One region of the Psychrobacillus sp. FSL K6-4046 genome, then DNA from elsewhere that is predicted to be linked to it. Evidence: riboswitches for the same ligand, from Rfam matches in the RefSeq annotation. Region 1 holds a riboswitch; each other region holds the start of a gene.

Evidence for each region. A riboswitch is a leader RNA that binds a small molecule or an ion and turns the genes downstream of it on or off. The one in region 1 is predicted to bind cobalamin.
Region 2: it holds a riboswitch for cobalamin, as region 1 does, so the genes downstream of both, MKY09_RS18825 (hypothetical protein) here and MKY09_RS17670 (hypothetical protein) in region 1, are expected to answer to the same signal.
Region 3: it holds a riboswitch for cobalamin, as region 1 does, so the genes downstream of both, MKY09_RS01195 (ribonucleoside-diphosphate reductase subunit alpha) here and MKY09_RS17670 (hypothetical protein) in region 1, are expected to answer to the same signal.
Region 4: it holds a riboswitch for cobalamin, as region 1 does, so the genes downstream of both, MKY09_RS03015 (ABC transporter substrate-binding protein) here and MKY09_RS17670 (hypothetical protein) in region 1, are expected to answer to the same signal.

The regions. Positions count from the first base shown of each region.
Region 1 is NZ_CP152020.1:3,593,323-3,597,105, reverse strand. It holds gene MKY09_RS17685 (GNAT family N-acetyltransferase) at 1-423, shown strand, start outside; gene MKY09_RS17680 (spore germination protein GerW family protein) at 436-828, shown strand; gene MKY09_RS17675 (VanZ family protein) at 870-1,343, opposite strand; cobalamin riboswitch at 1,456-1,645, shown strand; gene MKY09_RS17670 (hypothetical protein) at 1,815-2,354, shown strand; gene MKY09_RS17665 (ABC transporter substrate-binding protein) at 2,358-3,296, shown strand; gene MKY09_RS17660 (DUF1700 domain-containing protein) at 3,419-3,664, shown strand.
Region 2 is NZ_CP152020.1:3,808,264-3,812,046, reverse strand. It holds gene MKY09_RS18845 (metal ABC transporter permease) at 1-148, opposite strand, end outside; gene MKY09_RS18840 (metal ABC transporter ATP-binding protein) at 148-909, opposite strand; gene MKY09_RS18835 (zinc ABC transporter substrate-binding protein) at 921-1,838, opposite strand; gene MKY09_RS18830 (hypothetical protein) at 2,129-2,305, shown strand; gene MKY09_RS18825 (hypothetical protein) at 2,651-2,869, opposite strand; cobalamin riboswitch at 3,096-3,289, opposite strand; gene MKY09_RS18820 (MFS transporter) at 3,393-3,783, shown strand, end outside.
Region 3 is NZ_CP152020.1:222,528-226,310, reverse strand. It holds gene MKY09_RS01195 (ribonucleoside-diphosphate reductase subunit alpha) at 1-1,866, opposite strand, end outside; cobalamin riboswitch at 2,030-2,209, opposite strand; gene MKY09_RS01190 (DUF2569 family protein) at 2,412-2,936, shown strand; gene MKY09_RS01185 (DUF2569 domain-containing protein) at 2,961-3,473, shown strand; gene nhaC (Na+/H+ antiporter NhaC) at 3,547-3,783, opposite strand, start outside.
Region 4 is NZ_CP152020.1:610,647-614,429, reverse strand. It holds gene MKY09_RS03025 (heme ABC transporter ATP-binding protein) at 1-1,096, opposite strand, end outside; gene MKY09_RS03020 (iron ABC transporter permease) at 1,098-2,093, opposite strand; gene MKY09_RS03015 (ABC transporter substrate-binding protein) at 2,086-3,039, opposite strand; cobalamin riboswitch at 3,160-3,302, opposite strand; gene MKY09_RS03010 (hypothetical protein) at 3,680-3,783, opposite strand, start outside.

The DNA of each region.
Region 1 (3,783 bases):
TTTGGTACTAGTTATGAAGAAGCTATTCAAAGAGAAAATCCAATTGAACGAGTAAGAAGCAATTTTCAAGTAAATGGGAATTATACGTTCGGTGCATTTGAGGGAGATAAATTAATCGGTATGGTTACTCTTTTACAGGAGAGTGGCTCAAAAATGAAGCATAGAGCAAATATATTTGCGATGTATGTTAGTCCGCACGGGAGAAGAAAAGGTGCCGGTAAGTCCTTAATGGAGCAGGCGATTAAACAGGCAAGAGAAACTAATGAAATTGAAAAGATTAATCTCTCCGTAGTATCTAGTAATGAGTCTGCAAAAAATTTATACCTGCAGCTAGGATTTAAAGTATTTGGAACAGAAGAAATGGCTTTAAAGGAAAGAGATGTTTATTACGAGGAACATCATATGACCCTTATATTAAAATAAAGGAGAGATAGTATGGAGGAAAAGACAAGTAAACAAAAGGATAATACCAAGCTGCCTATGATACAAACACCAATACGTTCTATTTTTGAAAAGTTTTCTAGAGAAAAGGATGCTTCTTTAATATACGGGGACCCAATTATTATGGACAATAAACGGATTCTGCCAGTAGCCAAAGTGAACTACTTCGTAGGTGGAGGAGGAGGCGGTGGATTTACAGACGAGCAAAATGCTAGTGGTCAAGGAGAAGGAGCAGGTGGTGTATTTTCGATTAAACCAGTTGGAGTTTATGAAATCACCGAGGAAAATGTAAAATTCAAGCCTATACTTCCGATTAATCAATTACTTACTGTGTTCTCCATTATCACCTTAGGTCTTGCCTTCCTATTAAAGAAAAGTCGAAAATAAGTTCTTTAAATAGCTTAATAGAAAAACGCTACCTTTTAAATTTAGTGGGTAGCGTTTTTTCTATTCTTTAACCATTGAACAAGCGTTAGCAATAGCATGGCAAAAATTGCGCCACTTGTATCTAATAGAACATCCTGAAAGAGTGCAGATCGTCCACTCGTAAAGGATTGATGGAATTCATCTGCTGCTCCTAGAAAAAAGGTAATCAGTATGGCCAACAGCTTTCTGTACTTTTTTTTCGGTAAAGCAATATAAATGGCTAATCCAATCAAACCAAAATAAAAAAAGTGCGTTCCTTTTCTGATTAAAAATTCAACAAATGCATAGTAGCCACGTTCCTCGACAGAGACATAAAATCCCCAATATGGAATATGAAATAAAGACAAAAAGGATTCCAATGGCTTGTTGGGAAGCCAGTTTTTAAGCACAGTCTCTAAAGACTGCTGCTCGGAAGTTTGACCCGAAGCAATAAATACAAAGAGAATTAAAAGTAATAGTGGGATATATTTTTTCATATAAAAACAGTAGCATAAACTGAACAAGAAACAAACTAATTACAAGTTTTAACACTAGATAACCATTTCTACCCCAAAATGATACGCTATGGTACACTTACGATAAGTGAATAATTTATTGCAGGGAAAAGGTGCTGACTTGTCAGCTTAATTGGGAATTCGGTGAAAAACCGAAGCTGTTTCCGCAACTGTAAATGCAGATGAAATAAGAAAAATACCACTGTTGACAAACGTCGATGGGAAGGTTCTTAGAGTAAAATGATGCATGAGCCAGGAGACCAGCCTTTTCTTGAACGTATAAATACTCTTCGGAAGTTAAGGGGTTGTACGGCACGTGTCTATTTTTTCGATTGAATTTATAAAACGATAAATAGTATTGCGCCGCCCTTTTTGGGGTGGCGTTTTTTGTGCTGTAAGAGGTCGAGTATTGTATTGCATATGTTCACATTTACTAGGAAGGGAGGGGAAAAGGTGAAAAAGGACATGCGTTATATTTGTTATCCGTTTATGAGAGAGAAGCCTTCTACAGTAGACTTTGAGATTCGAACGGACTCACTGACGACACGTATCGGCTTGGCTGCTTCTTTAACAAAAGTTATTCCAAGAGTATATGAGGACCTTATGTATTTGGCCCCGATGGCATACCACTTAAATGGGTCTGTCAGAGGGAAGCTCGCGATCCATGAAGAAGATTTACAAATCCTCAGCGATATGTACGATTCCTACGTAAGCGAAGTAGAAGGAAGAGTAGATATATTCGTACTTCCACAAGGTTCAACGGCTGCTTGTGAGTTGCACGTATGTCGAAGTGAAGCAAAAAAGTCGGTCAGAGCTTTACATAAAGTCTCTTTAGAAAGAGAAGTACCTGAGATTTTATTTGACTACACGCAGCTATTAGCAAATGTATTGTTTGCAATGGCGGTATATGTAAATAAGTATCATGGAGTTGACGAGATTCAATTTGTCAGTAAATCATATCCCATGAGAAAAAAGAAAGAATTGGGGGATTAACATATGAATAAACAATTAAGAAATTGGTTAGCGGTACTAATACTTTCTATCTTACTTGTAGGCTGCCAAGAGGCTGAAAAGAATACAGCTGTTGAAACAGATTCTGTACAAGAAGTAAAGGAATACACTGTAACGGACGATATGGGGAACGAAATTACATTTGAAGAAGTTCCCGACTCGGTTGTGTCTCTACAACCAAGCAACACAGAAATTCTATTTGCCCTTGGCGTGGGAGATAAAATAGTGGGAGCTACAGAGTATGATACCTATCCAGAAGAAGCACTGGAAATTGAAAGAATTTCCGATTCTATGAGCTTTAATGCAGAACGGATTTTAGAGATAAGCCCAGATGTAGTGATAGCGTATACCACCGGTTCTGAGGAAGAGCTTAAAGTGTTGGAAGATGCGGGTTTAGACGTTTTTGTCATTCAATCGGCACTGTCATTTGAAGACGTCTATGGTGATATTGAACAGTTGGCCGCAGTAATGGGAGTTGAGGATAAAGGAATAAACCTTGTTAACTCTATTAAAACTACTATTCAAAGTGTTGAGGACAAAGTATCGGGTGTAGCTAATCAGAAACAAGTTTATTTTGAGATAAGCCCCTCTCCTGAAATTTTTACAACTGGTAAAAATACGTTTCAACAAGAAGTTTTGAATAATGCTTCTGTTGTGAACATTTTTGGAGACCAAGAGGGATGGATTAAATTATCTGAGGAAGATGTCATTAAGAAAAATCCTCCGATTATCTTAACTACCGTAAATTATGTAGAAGATCCAATTGGTGAGATTAAGGCTCGTCCAGGCTGGAACCAGCTAGAGGCTGTACAAAACAACGCCATCTTCCAATTAGATTCGGACATAATGTCTCGCCCTGGTCCACGAATTGGTGAAGCTGTGGAACTAGTAGCCAAAACCGTTTATCCAGAATTATTTAAATAAAGTAAAGGATGGTCTCGTTTTGAGGAGGCCATCTTCTTTTATTTTAAAACAGGTACCTTTCAATGGATAATAGTGTTATGGTATAGTACTATTTAATGAATAGTACCGAGGAGGAGTTAGAAGTGACAGCAAACGTTTATATTGAGACATTAGAAAAACAGCTATATATTTTAAATGCTAAGGAGCGCCAAGCGGTTGTTCGAGATTTCCAAAAATATTTTTGTGACTTGTTAAGAGAGGGGAAATCCGAGCAAGCAATAATAGAATCATTAGGAGCACCATCGTATATAGCAAGGGAACTACTTAAGGCTTACTCCGAAGAGGAAATGATCGTAACAGAAGTGGCATATGAAAGTGCATATATATAAAATGCTACAAAGGCTAGTTACCCTTTGTAGCATGACTTCATTGACAAGTTTTAACTGGTTCATTGGGAATCCAAATTTTACAGTTTGAATCTGATAAATCCCCGTCTGTATAAACTTTC
Region 2 (3,783 bases), 210 kb from region 1:
CAAGCGCAATGCCAGGGAGTGCTGCATGCGCTGCAGCATCTCCGACCAAGCTTTGCTTTTGGAGAAAGGCAAACGTTCCATTTAAACCTGCTGCTATCCCTAAAAGAATAGCTCCTGCGAGTACCCAAAGAAGGTTACCTGTCAACATTAGTTTTTCACCTCTTCAGCAGTTTTACCCGAGCTTGCTTGGTCCATGAAGAATAATTTACCACCATATGCTTCCTGCAGATTATCTGGTGTAAACGTAAGAACGGTAGGACCTGAGGCTATAATTGTTTGATTTAGTAAAACAATCCAATCAAAATAGTCAGCTGCTGTCTGGAGGTCGTGATGAACTACAAAGACTGATTTTCCTTGAGATTTTAACTTTTTTAAAATGGAAATAATAGTTCGCTCTGTGGCTGCATCTACTCCCACAAATGGTTCATCCATAAAGTAAACCTCTGCTTCTTGTGCGAGAGCCCTAGCGAGGAAGACACGCTGTTGTTGTCCGCCAGATAGTTGACCGATGGAACGATCTGTGAAAGCTTCCATTCCCACATTCTTTAAGCAGCTTAAAGCTATTTCCTTATCCTTAGCAGATGGTCTTTTAATAGATCCAATATGACCGTATCTTCCCATTAAGACAACGTCTAAAGCATTAGTTGGGAAGTCCCAATCTACAGCATTTCTTTGAGGGACATACCCTACAAGGAGATCTTTTGGATTAAGTGGTTGCTCTAATATAGAAACGGTACCTGTTTTATTGGGAAGCTGATTTAACACCGCTTTAATCAGTGTAGATTTACCAGCTCCGTTTGGTCCAACAATCCCAGTAATCTGTCCCTTGGGAATAGTTAGGTTAATTTCGCTTAAAACTATCTTTTCCTCATAAGCTACAGATAAATCCTTTACCTGTAATGCGTTCATTTTGCTACCTCCTATTTAAGTGAATCAACTATTGTGTTGACATTATGCTTATACATTCCTATATAAGTTCCTTCCTCTGTTCCTTCAGCACCCATGGCATCCGAGTAAAGCTCTCCTCCAATTTGTATCGTGTGTCCTTTTTCCTTTGCACCTTCAATGACAGCATTCATGGCTTTATCAGAAACGCTGGATTCAATAAATACTGCTTTAATATTTTGCTCTACTAAGAAGTTTACGACGTTCTGTATATCCTTTAATCCATACTCGGCATCTGTGCTAAGACCTTGTAAACCTCTGACTTCCATTCCATTACTTTCACCAAAGTAGTTAAATGCATCATGGGCAGTAACAAGCACTCGCTGCTCCTTTGGTATTTCAATAATACGTTCTTTCGTCCATTCATTTAGCTCATCTAGTTCTTGAAAAAACTTAATTTCATTTTCCTTAAATTGCTCTTCGTTAGTAGAGAATTCTTTTGTAAGTGTTTTGGTGATTTCCTGAGTTGCAATCTTCCACACATCTATATCAAACCAAATATGGGGATCAAATAGTTCAGGATGAGCTTCGTCATTTAAAATTCTCTCCTTTGGAACTACTTCTCCAATGGCAACTACCGATTTCTCTTTTTTCATCTTCTCAAAAATATCACTCATTTTTCCTTCAAGCTCTAGCCCATTGTAAAAAATGATATCCGCGTCCTCTAATACTTGTAAATCACCTTGAGTGGCCTTGTAAAGATGCGGGTCTACTCCTGGTCCCATCAAGGATTTAACTTCTACCATATCCCCGGCAATCCTCTTTACGGCATCAGCAACTTGACCTGTAGTTGTAACTACTAGTGGCTTATCAACTTCAGCCTTCCCATTGTTTTTGTCATTACATCCAGCCAATAAAACCATAGCAAAAAATAATAAAAATATTTTTTTCATTTACTACACTCCTTTTCCTTTGTTATAAATTATTTCCCGCGGGAAACTTTTAGAATAAAAAAATATAAATTTCATGCGAGATAATTATTTTCCTTAAGGAAACATTTGTTCAATAGGTTAACTCATATTATTTGAATTGTCAAATTAATTTATGCGAAAATGGAAAAAATGTGATTGTCTATTTTAGGAGTTGGAGTGAGCCAATTTTAATTAGCCTAAACTGAAATTTTCGTATGTCTTTAATACAAAGTGCTATACTGTATAAACAATGATAGTGGGGAGGTAATGTAATGCAATATTCAAAATCTAAAATGGAAGAGCTTGTTAAGTTCAGTCCTGATTTAGCTAAAAGATTGAAGGAAGTAATGAAGGAGCATGATTTAGAAAAAAGCTTTGCTCTAAAGGCTTTGTATCATTCAGAGGTTAAAGATGGCGGTAAATATCAAAGGGATTATCAAGATCTATAGTAATTAGCGAACCAAATGACTAACGTCATTGGTTCGCTTTTTTAATTATTTTAAGTGTCAATTTCATAATTCATATTTAAAAAGCAAAACACGAACAAATAGTAGAAAACAATGATTTATATATGCTTTTATATGTGTAGAAGCATAATTGCTTCCGCTCTGACGGATGCTTTCCGCGGGGTGAGCGATAAGCCATCACCCATCGCTTACGCGCGTGGTTGTGATGTCTATCTGTCTCACTTATCCCGTAGGAGTCGCCGTCTGTCGCTACAATCAATACGGATAAAATGTTCGTGTTAATCGGTAAAGCTCTATTTATGAAATTGACTGACATATGTATTTTATTTATTCCTGCTTTATTCCAGCAATCTCTTGTTTAATCTGACGGTGTGCAACATTTAAGTGGTGAAGAAAAAGATTTCTTTCTTCTATACTCCATACTGAGTTAAGCTCAATTTCTTTTTTCATTTCCTCAAAGGTAGACTGTAGAGATATCGAGGTACTTGCAACCTGGTTTGTCATTAATACTTGCTTAAATTGCTCCATAAAAATCTCTTTTCTCATTTCCAAAATCCTTTCGTTTTTAACATAAAAAGCATCCTCTTTTTTATAAAAGAGGATGCTTGGTTAGTATGATTTAATAGTCAGTACGCTAGGAAACAAATAAAAACCACGATTAAATAAGGAGTCTGTTCACTCCAGTGGATTTTAGTATGTCTTTTCGTACGGCAGTATTTTCAAGCTTTGCTTGTCATAGTTGCACTTAGCACCTCCTATCCTCGTAGGGTCGTGGTGTGTACTTGAAATAGGCAGGTCTCCTGGCTCATGGTCATTGCGTTACCTTCCTTCCCGTAGTATCGATACATACAGTGGTTTATAAAGTATTGCTCACATTTACAGTTGCGGGACAGCGTCGGTCTTTCACCGAACTTCCCTTTTAAGTTCTTTTGTAATTAAAAGAACACCTAAATCTACACATTATTTAATTGTTCTTTCACTATAACATAAAAAAAGTTAGTCAATATAGCAAATTTGGATAAGTCGTAGACTGCTTCTCTTTTTATAATCAAGTGGAGAGGTGAGGTAAATGAGTAGTTTAAAGGACCCATATCGGCTGTATATTTATATTTGCTTTCTATCGCAATTATTTTTTACTTTTATATTTACAGTCAGTTTGTTGTATCAAGTAAGCGTTGTTAAGCTGGATCCGTTGCAACTAGTTTTAGTGGGAACTGTGTTGGAGTTAACCGTATTTCTCTTTGAAATTCCAACTGGTATCATGTCTGATTTAAAGAGCCGGAAGCTATCCGTTATCATTGGTTACTTTCTAATAGGAGTTGGTTTTTTATTAGAAGGCTTGTTTCCTTTTTTTATTACGGTTTTATTGGCTCAAGTGGCATGGGGGATAGGGTATACCTTTACTAGCGGGTCATTGCAAGCCTGGATAGCTGATGAAATAGGAGAAGAAAAGGCCTCAT
Region 3 (3,783 bases), 520 kb from region 1:
AGATGAATTAGGAGCAACTGCCATTAAATAGCCATTTCGAAGGCCTACTTCTGCGACCTTCCTGCGAAGCTTATTCCATTCGTCTCCTTCATACTGACGCTTTTCAAAATAAGCACCCGTTTGCCATTCCGAACCTTCGAATAAAGGATAAGCACCCTTTTCCTTAGCAAGACTTGCGGATGCCTGAATAGTTAAAAAGGCAATTTTTTCATATAGTTTATCCGCAAGTTTAACCGCTTCCTCTGACTCCCAACGAATCTGCTTAAGTGCGAGTAAATGATGCCATCCGAATGTTCCAAGGCCAATACCTCGATACCTTGCATTTGTGCGCTCTGCCTGTGGTACAGGTATCATATTTAAATCGATGACATTATCTAGCATGCGTACTTGAATATTTATCAGTCTTTCTAATACATTTGCTGGTACTGCCTTCCCCAAGTTAATAGAGGATAAGTTACAAACAACAAAGTCCCCAGGTTTTCTACGAGTGACAATGACATCATCCTCTAACTGAATCGATTCAAACGTTGTTGCGCTCTGATTTTGAAAAATTTCTGTACAGAGGTTACTACTATAGACCATTCCCTCATGCTTATTTGGGTTGCTACGATTTACTTCATCTCGGTAAAACATATATGGTACCCCTGTCTCTAACTGAGAACGCATAATTCTTTTCATCAAGTCGATTGCTTGTACAGTTTCTCGCGATAGGCGTTGGTCATTCACACATTCCTCGTATTTTTCCCGGAATGATCCTTCTCCTCTTTTTTCATCATAGAAATCCTCCAAAGAATAACCCATTACCTGACGGACCTCATGCGGATCAAATAAATGCCATTCCTCCCTTGCATCTACCTTCTCCATAAATAAATCCGGCAAGCATATACCTGTGAAAATATCATGCGCTCGAAGGCGATCATCTCCATTGTTTAGGCGTAGATCTAAAAACGTAAAAATGTCCTTATGCCAAGCATCCAAATAAACAGCTACGGCCCCTTGTCGTTGTCCAAGCTGATCGACGCTGACTGCCGTATTATTCAACTGTTTAATCCAAGGGAGAACTCCACTAGATGCTCCCACGAATCCTCGTATAGAAGAGCCACGGCTACGCACCTTCCCCATGTATACACCGATACCCCCTCCAAATTTAGATAGAGTGGCTACGTCTGTATTACTGTCGTAAATACCTTGCAGACTATCATCTACCGTGTCAATAAAGCAGCTAGAGAGCTGTCCATGTGGCTTTCCAGCATTAGATAAAGTTGGAGTTGCAACCGTCATATATAAATTGCTCATTGCCCAATAAGCTTCTTTTATTTTTTCAAGACGGTTTTCTTTTTCGTCCTTCATAAGTGTCATAGCTATAACAAGCCAGCGCTCTTGTGGCAGCTCTACAATATCCTTATTAAAATCCTTCGCTACATAGCGATCTAAAAGGGTTTTTAAGGCTATGTAGGTAAATAGGGAATCTCTTTTGGCGACAAGGAGATTTCCTAGCTGCTCTAACTCCTCATTCGAATAGCTTTCCATAATAGAGGGATTATATATTCCCTTTTTAGAAAGGATCCGTACGTTCTCTGCAAATTTTGTATAGACGGCATCAGCAGTGGTACCTCTCCGTTCTGCTTGCTGCGAATATACTTCTGCTAAATAAATACGTGCTGCCACAAATGTCCAAAATGGCTCCTGTTCATCTAAAAAGCTCAATGCCTCTAGTGACATAGCCTTAGACCATGTCGATATCATACCTTCTGAATGTTTTTGTAGCCACTTGTGATGTGACTTAACTAAGGGTGCTAACTTTTCTTCCCCAAATTCTACTATTAATTGCTGTAATACCTGCTGTTTTTCTGTATTCGTAATTATTGCCAATTTAAATTCCTCCCTATTTTTTATATACAAAAAAGCGATGCCTCTAGCCTCTTAGGCTGAGTCATCGCTCATGATTTTAAAGTAGGAAACAACAAGACATATCGTTCGTTTTAAGATAGAGTCTCTCGCCCCCACCTCTCAACCCCCGAAGAAAGTGTTGCTTCATCGACAAAAAGGCAGGTCTACTGGCTCGTGCATCTTCCTCCCATTGGCCTTCCCACGAAACTTCGCAGTGGCATAATCAACAGTTGTCCGCACTTACAGTTGCGGGGACAGCTTCGGTCTTAAACCGAATTCCCTTTTAAACCATAATGGTACCTTTTCATCGTTTATATACTATATATTGTGTTTTGTTTACTTATATACCCTAACATATTGTGTTTAAACTTGTACATAGGTAAAAAGACTTTGTGTTAGGTCTTACATCTCATTTTCAGAATAACCCAATTATAAAATTGCGAATCCAATATTTTCTGTATATTATAATTATAGCGACCTATAAAATTGGTAAAATATCTTAAAATTAGGAGGTTATAAATATGATTACAAGCAATTCCACTAGGTTGACATCTAAGGACTTATTACCACACGGACCTGTTGGTATAGGGGGCTGGCTAATACTTCCACTTATCGGGCTAATTACCTCACCGTTTGTTATTATTGCCTATCTCATGATAGATGTTTTCCCTTTTTTGACGGCTGAAGGTTGGGAGAGTATAGCTAGTAAGAGTGGAGAATATTATCATCCTTTATTTGGACCATTTGTAATAACAGACCTCATCATTTGTATTGCTCAAATATCTACAGTAATAGTATTACTCATACTTTTCTTTAAAAAGAAAACGTTTTTCCCTAAGGTAATGATTACCTGCCTTACCATCATGCTAATAATAGATATTCTCATTGGCTATATAAATTTGCAAATCATAGAGAATGTGTTTGGATCTGATCCTTTAACATCCCAATACTATATGTTTAATGTAATACGGGCTATGATAAGTACCTCGATTTGGATTACTTATTTTAGTAAATCCAAGAGAGTAAAGAATACATTTGTAAAGTAAACATACGATAGGAGGTAGTTCTCAATGACTGTTACTAATGTATCTGTCCAACCACATAATGGACCCTCAGGAATCAATGGTTGGCTCATTCTGCCCTTGATTGGTCTGCTATATGCACCGTTTCACTATTTACTTAGATTTTTCAGCCACATAATAACCTACCTTACGAATAACATTTGGGTGACGATGATTGAATTAGATGTATCTAAAGGACAGCAAATCTTCATAAGTGTAACCATAGTAGTCTACTCCCTTATTTTACTTTTAACAATAGTCATCTCAACAATCCTTATTTTTCACTTTTTCAAGAAAAAAAGGTCATTACCAAAGCATATGATCCTTTATTATATTGCCACTGCTGCGTGTAAATTTGTTTTCGGCTTTGCATTTGTTTACATATCAAATCTATTATATGGAGTGAATCATGAGGAACGGTTTGAATTCGCTGCAGTGTCTATGATGTCATTTATTTTGACATTTATATGGGCGAATTATTTCAATGAATCTCAAAGAGTTCATAATACATTTATTCATTAAAAAACAAGTCAGCCCGTAACTACAGTAAATCCCCATTACTAAATAAAAGTAGTAATGGGGATTTACTGTAAAACTATTTTTCTTCGATATAAGTCAATGTTTTTCCAGTAAACCCAAATAATATAGTCAGGATCGGGCTAAGCAAGCAGAAAAATGCAAATGGTAGGTACTCGAGTGTTGTAACAGCTAATACATTCGTAATGAAAATCCCACATACACTCCATGGTACAAGGGGGTTTACAACCGTACCAGCATCTTCCATTACGCGTGCTAAGTTTTTATTGGCCAAGCCAACTTTTTTAAATTGTGC
Region 4 (3,783 bases), 900 kb from region 1:
CCATTACGACTAGATTACCAAGAGGTGTTTTGTACTCTTTTATGATAGCGTCCGTAGTTTTGACCGCTGTCATCATACCTACCGTATCTGCCTCTGATAATCCTTCGGTAGCAAGGTATTCTATCATTTCCTCCTGAACGTTATCACAATGGTAGCTCGCATCCACTCTTCGATTGACAAAGTTTCTATACCAGCCACTTCCTGCATTAATGACTGCAGATGACCACGTCTTTAATTGATTTTCTGCTCGGAAGAGAACATAATCATCCGTTACTTGAAAATTGGACACTGTAATTGGTTTATCGTCTTGTTTTTCCTTTACGTCTGGCAAAATGGTTATTTGTGGTTTAGGACGTTCTGGATGAGGACTAGTGCTAACTCTGGCTTCATAAACCGTTTCCACTAAACTCTTTTTTACTACCTCATGCGGTTCTCCAATTACTTTAATCCTCCCTTGGTCCATCAATAAAAGCCTGTCACAGTAAAGCGATGCAAGGTTAATATCATGAAAAATGCTTATAACCGTAATACCATTCTCAATTGCTTGTGTCTTAATCGTATCTAGAAGTTGTTTTTGATGAGCAATATCCAAGTGATTGGTCGGCTCATCTAACAGCAATATGGGAGCCTGCTGAGCCAATGCCTGTGCTACAAACACCCGCTGCTGTTCTCCTCCTGATAGAAGCTCTAGTAAATGCTTTTCATATTTGTCGATAGCAGTTAGCCTCATTGCTTCCTGTGTCGCTACCTCGTCCTCTTGCGACCATGTTGAAAACCAGCCCGACTGGTGAGGGTAACGACCGAGTGAAACCGTATCTCGAACGGTATGTGAAAAAGCTTGATTGTGCAGCTGCGGCAAAACGGCCAGCCTTTTCGCAAGCTCCTTTGAGGAATAGGATTTTAGTTGCTTACCTTCAATCATTACTTCTCCTGATGCAGGGGTAAGTATGCCACTCATCAATTTTAAAAGGGTAGATTTCCCGCTGCCATTTGGACCTAATATTCCTAGCATCTCTCCTTTAGATACCTGGAAGGATACGTCATGCACGACTAGTTTTTGATTGTAACCACCAGAAATGTTTTTGATCTCTAGCATGCTATGCAGCTCCTTTTTTACGTTGTCGGAAGAAGATAAATGCAAATACTGGTGCGCCAATAAAGGCAGTGATGACACCTATTGGAAGCTCTGTTGGAGATATAATGGTACGTGACACAAGATCACAAATGATTAATAACGAAGCTCCGTTTATGAAGCTTAAGGGAAGTACATGCCTGTTATCGGAGCCAAATAGCAGCCTCGTCATATGAGGAACAACCAACCCCACGAATCCAATCGTACCGGATACAGCTACAGCCGTCCCAGTAAGCATAGACCCACCTATTAGTATCATCATTTTACGTTTCTTCACTTCCACACCTAAATGCTGTGCTCGTTCTTCTCCAAACAGCATTGCATTTAGCTCCCTACGGTTTAACCATAATAAAAGTGAACCAATTATTATAAAAGGTAATGCCATTTGAACATAGCTCCAGCCACGCATAGAGACGCTTCCAAGGAGCCAACCAATTATTTGCCTTAGCTCTTCCCCTGTTAATGCAATCATTAAGGAAATAACAGAGCCGAGAAACGAGCTAAAGATAATACCTGTTAAAATAATCGTTTCCATTTTCATCGCTCGATCAACAAGCTTCGCGAAGGTGATTACGGTGAGCATCGTTGCAAGAGCTCCTAACATACTGAAAACAGGCAAGGTGAACATTCCTAAAAAAGGTACTGATATTCCAAAAAAGAGTGTAGTCACTGCACCAACCGATGCTCCGGACGACACTCCCAATGTATAAGGATCGGCTAGCGGATTTTTAAGCAGACTTTGAAAAGCTGCTCCCGCTATTGCCAGGGATGCTCCGACTAATCCTGCGAGTATAACTCGCGGCATGCGAATCTTCCAGACGATATTTGTTGCAATCGCATCTGTACCCGTATCCCATAAAGTACTGATCGGTACCTTTACAGATCCGACCGACACACCTAGCCAAATGGCTACGATTAACGTAGCCAGTGACAAGGTATAACCGATCATTGATTTACTCACTAAATGCCTCCGGATAAATAGCCTTAGCCACTTCCTCTAGGCCTTCTACTAAACGTGGACCTGGACGACTCGTTGCATCCTCATCCACTTGTACCACCTCATCGTTTTGAATGGCAGTCACTGTGTCAAAGCCATCACGCTGCTTCACCTTTTCTACAATTCCTTCCACGTAGTCATAGGTGATTAACATTACATCTGGGTTACGGCTTACTATTTCCTCTGGGTTAACTTGAAACCAGCCATCTTGATCAGCCATAATGTTTTCTGCATTGACCATCGTTAAAATTTCTTGCATAAATGTCCCATTACCAGGAGTATAGATTTCTGGTACATCGGAAGTTTCTACGAATACTGTTTTCTTTGTCTCTACTTTTGCAACTTTTTCTTGAATTTCGTCAACCTTTGCCTTCATATCCTCTATAACGGCTTGTGCTTCCTCATATTTCCCCGTTGCTCGGCCAATTTGTTCAATAGTTGTATAGGTTAAGTTAAAATCCTTTGCATCCTGTACCACAAATACCTTTACACCAGCATCTCGAAGCTGCTGTAATCCTGCCTCTGCCATTGAAACAATGGATTCATGAGCGAATACAATATCCGGACTTAAAGAGATAATTTTTTCAATGTTAAATTCCATCCCGCCAATTTTTTCTTTATCTAACGCTTCCTTTGGATAGCTTTCGTAATCATTAACACCGATAATTTCCTCATTTAGTCCCAAAGCAAATAGAATCTCCGTGTTACTTGGAATCATGGATACGATTGATTTCGGAGCTTCCTCTAGCGTAATTTCTTGTCCTACTGCATCCGTCAGTGTAAGTGGGAATGCCGTTTCTGAGTTACCAATTTCCTGGCTACTTTCTTTTTCTGTTGGAAGTGTCTCTTGCTCATTACAACCACCTAAAATCAGCAAGGTCATTCCAATAATTAACCACAGTTTCTTCATCCTTTATTCCTCCTAAATATAGACAACAAAAAATCCCCCATCCTAGGATGAGAGATAGATAGGTATAAATCAGCCACGAAAAACCGAAAGCGGACCTACACCAGACCTATCCGCGTAGGTAATGGGTGTGTACGTAAAGGCAGGTTTTCTGGCTTATGATGCATATGCATCACTTACAGTGGCGGGACCGCGCTGGACTTTAACCAGCTTCCCTTTTAACTCTAGTAACCGATAACTAGAGCACCTTTAAGCAAATGTTATTCTATTGTTTCTTGCATTTATTATACCTTATATTTAGATGTTGTCGAGTTGAAGTCGGTATTTGAAAAAGCATACATTTTATACATTTCAACAATACGAACGATTAATAAAGAATATTGAAGTTTATATGCTTTTAAATGTGGAAAGTAGAATTGATTTCCGCTCTGGCGGACGCTTTCCGCGAGGGGAGCGATAAGCCCTCACCCATCGCTAACGCGCGTGGTTGTGATGTCTTATCTGTCTCCTTCCTCCCGCTGGAGTCGCCTCCTGCCACTTCAATCAATAATTAGAAAAGGTTCATGGTTGATTGGTAAAGACTTCTTTATAATATATAAAACACGACAACTTTAACCTTAAAAAAGCTTAATATAGTAGTTTTTCATCGCGATTTCTTGTTTTCATCATTTTTTTTATCAATCGTTTCTCTTACTTCTTTTAGTATTTTTTTCGTTGCTTTTGATTGTTCTCGTGCCGTTTTCAGGA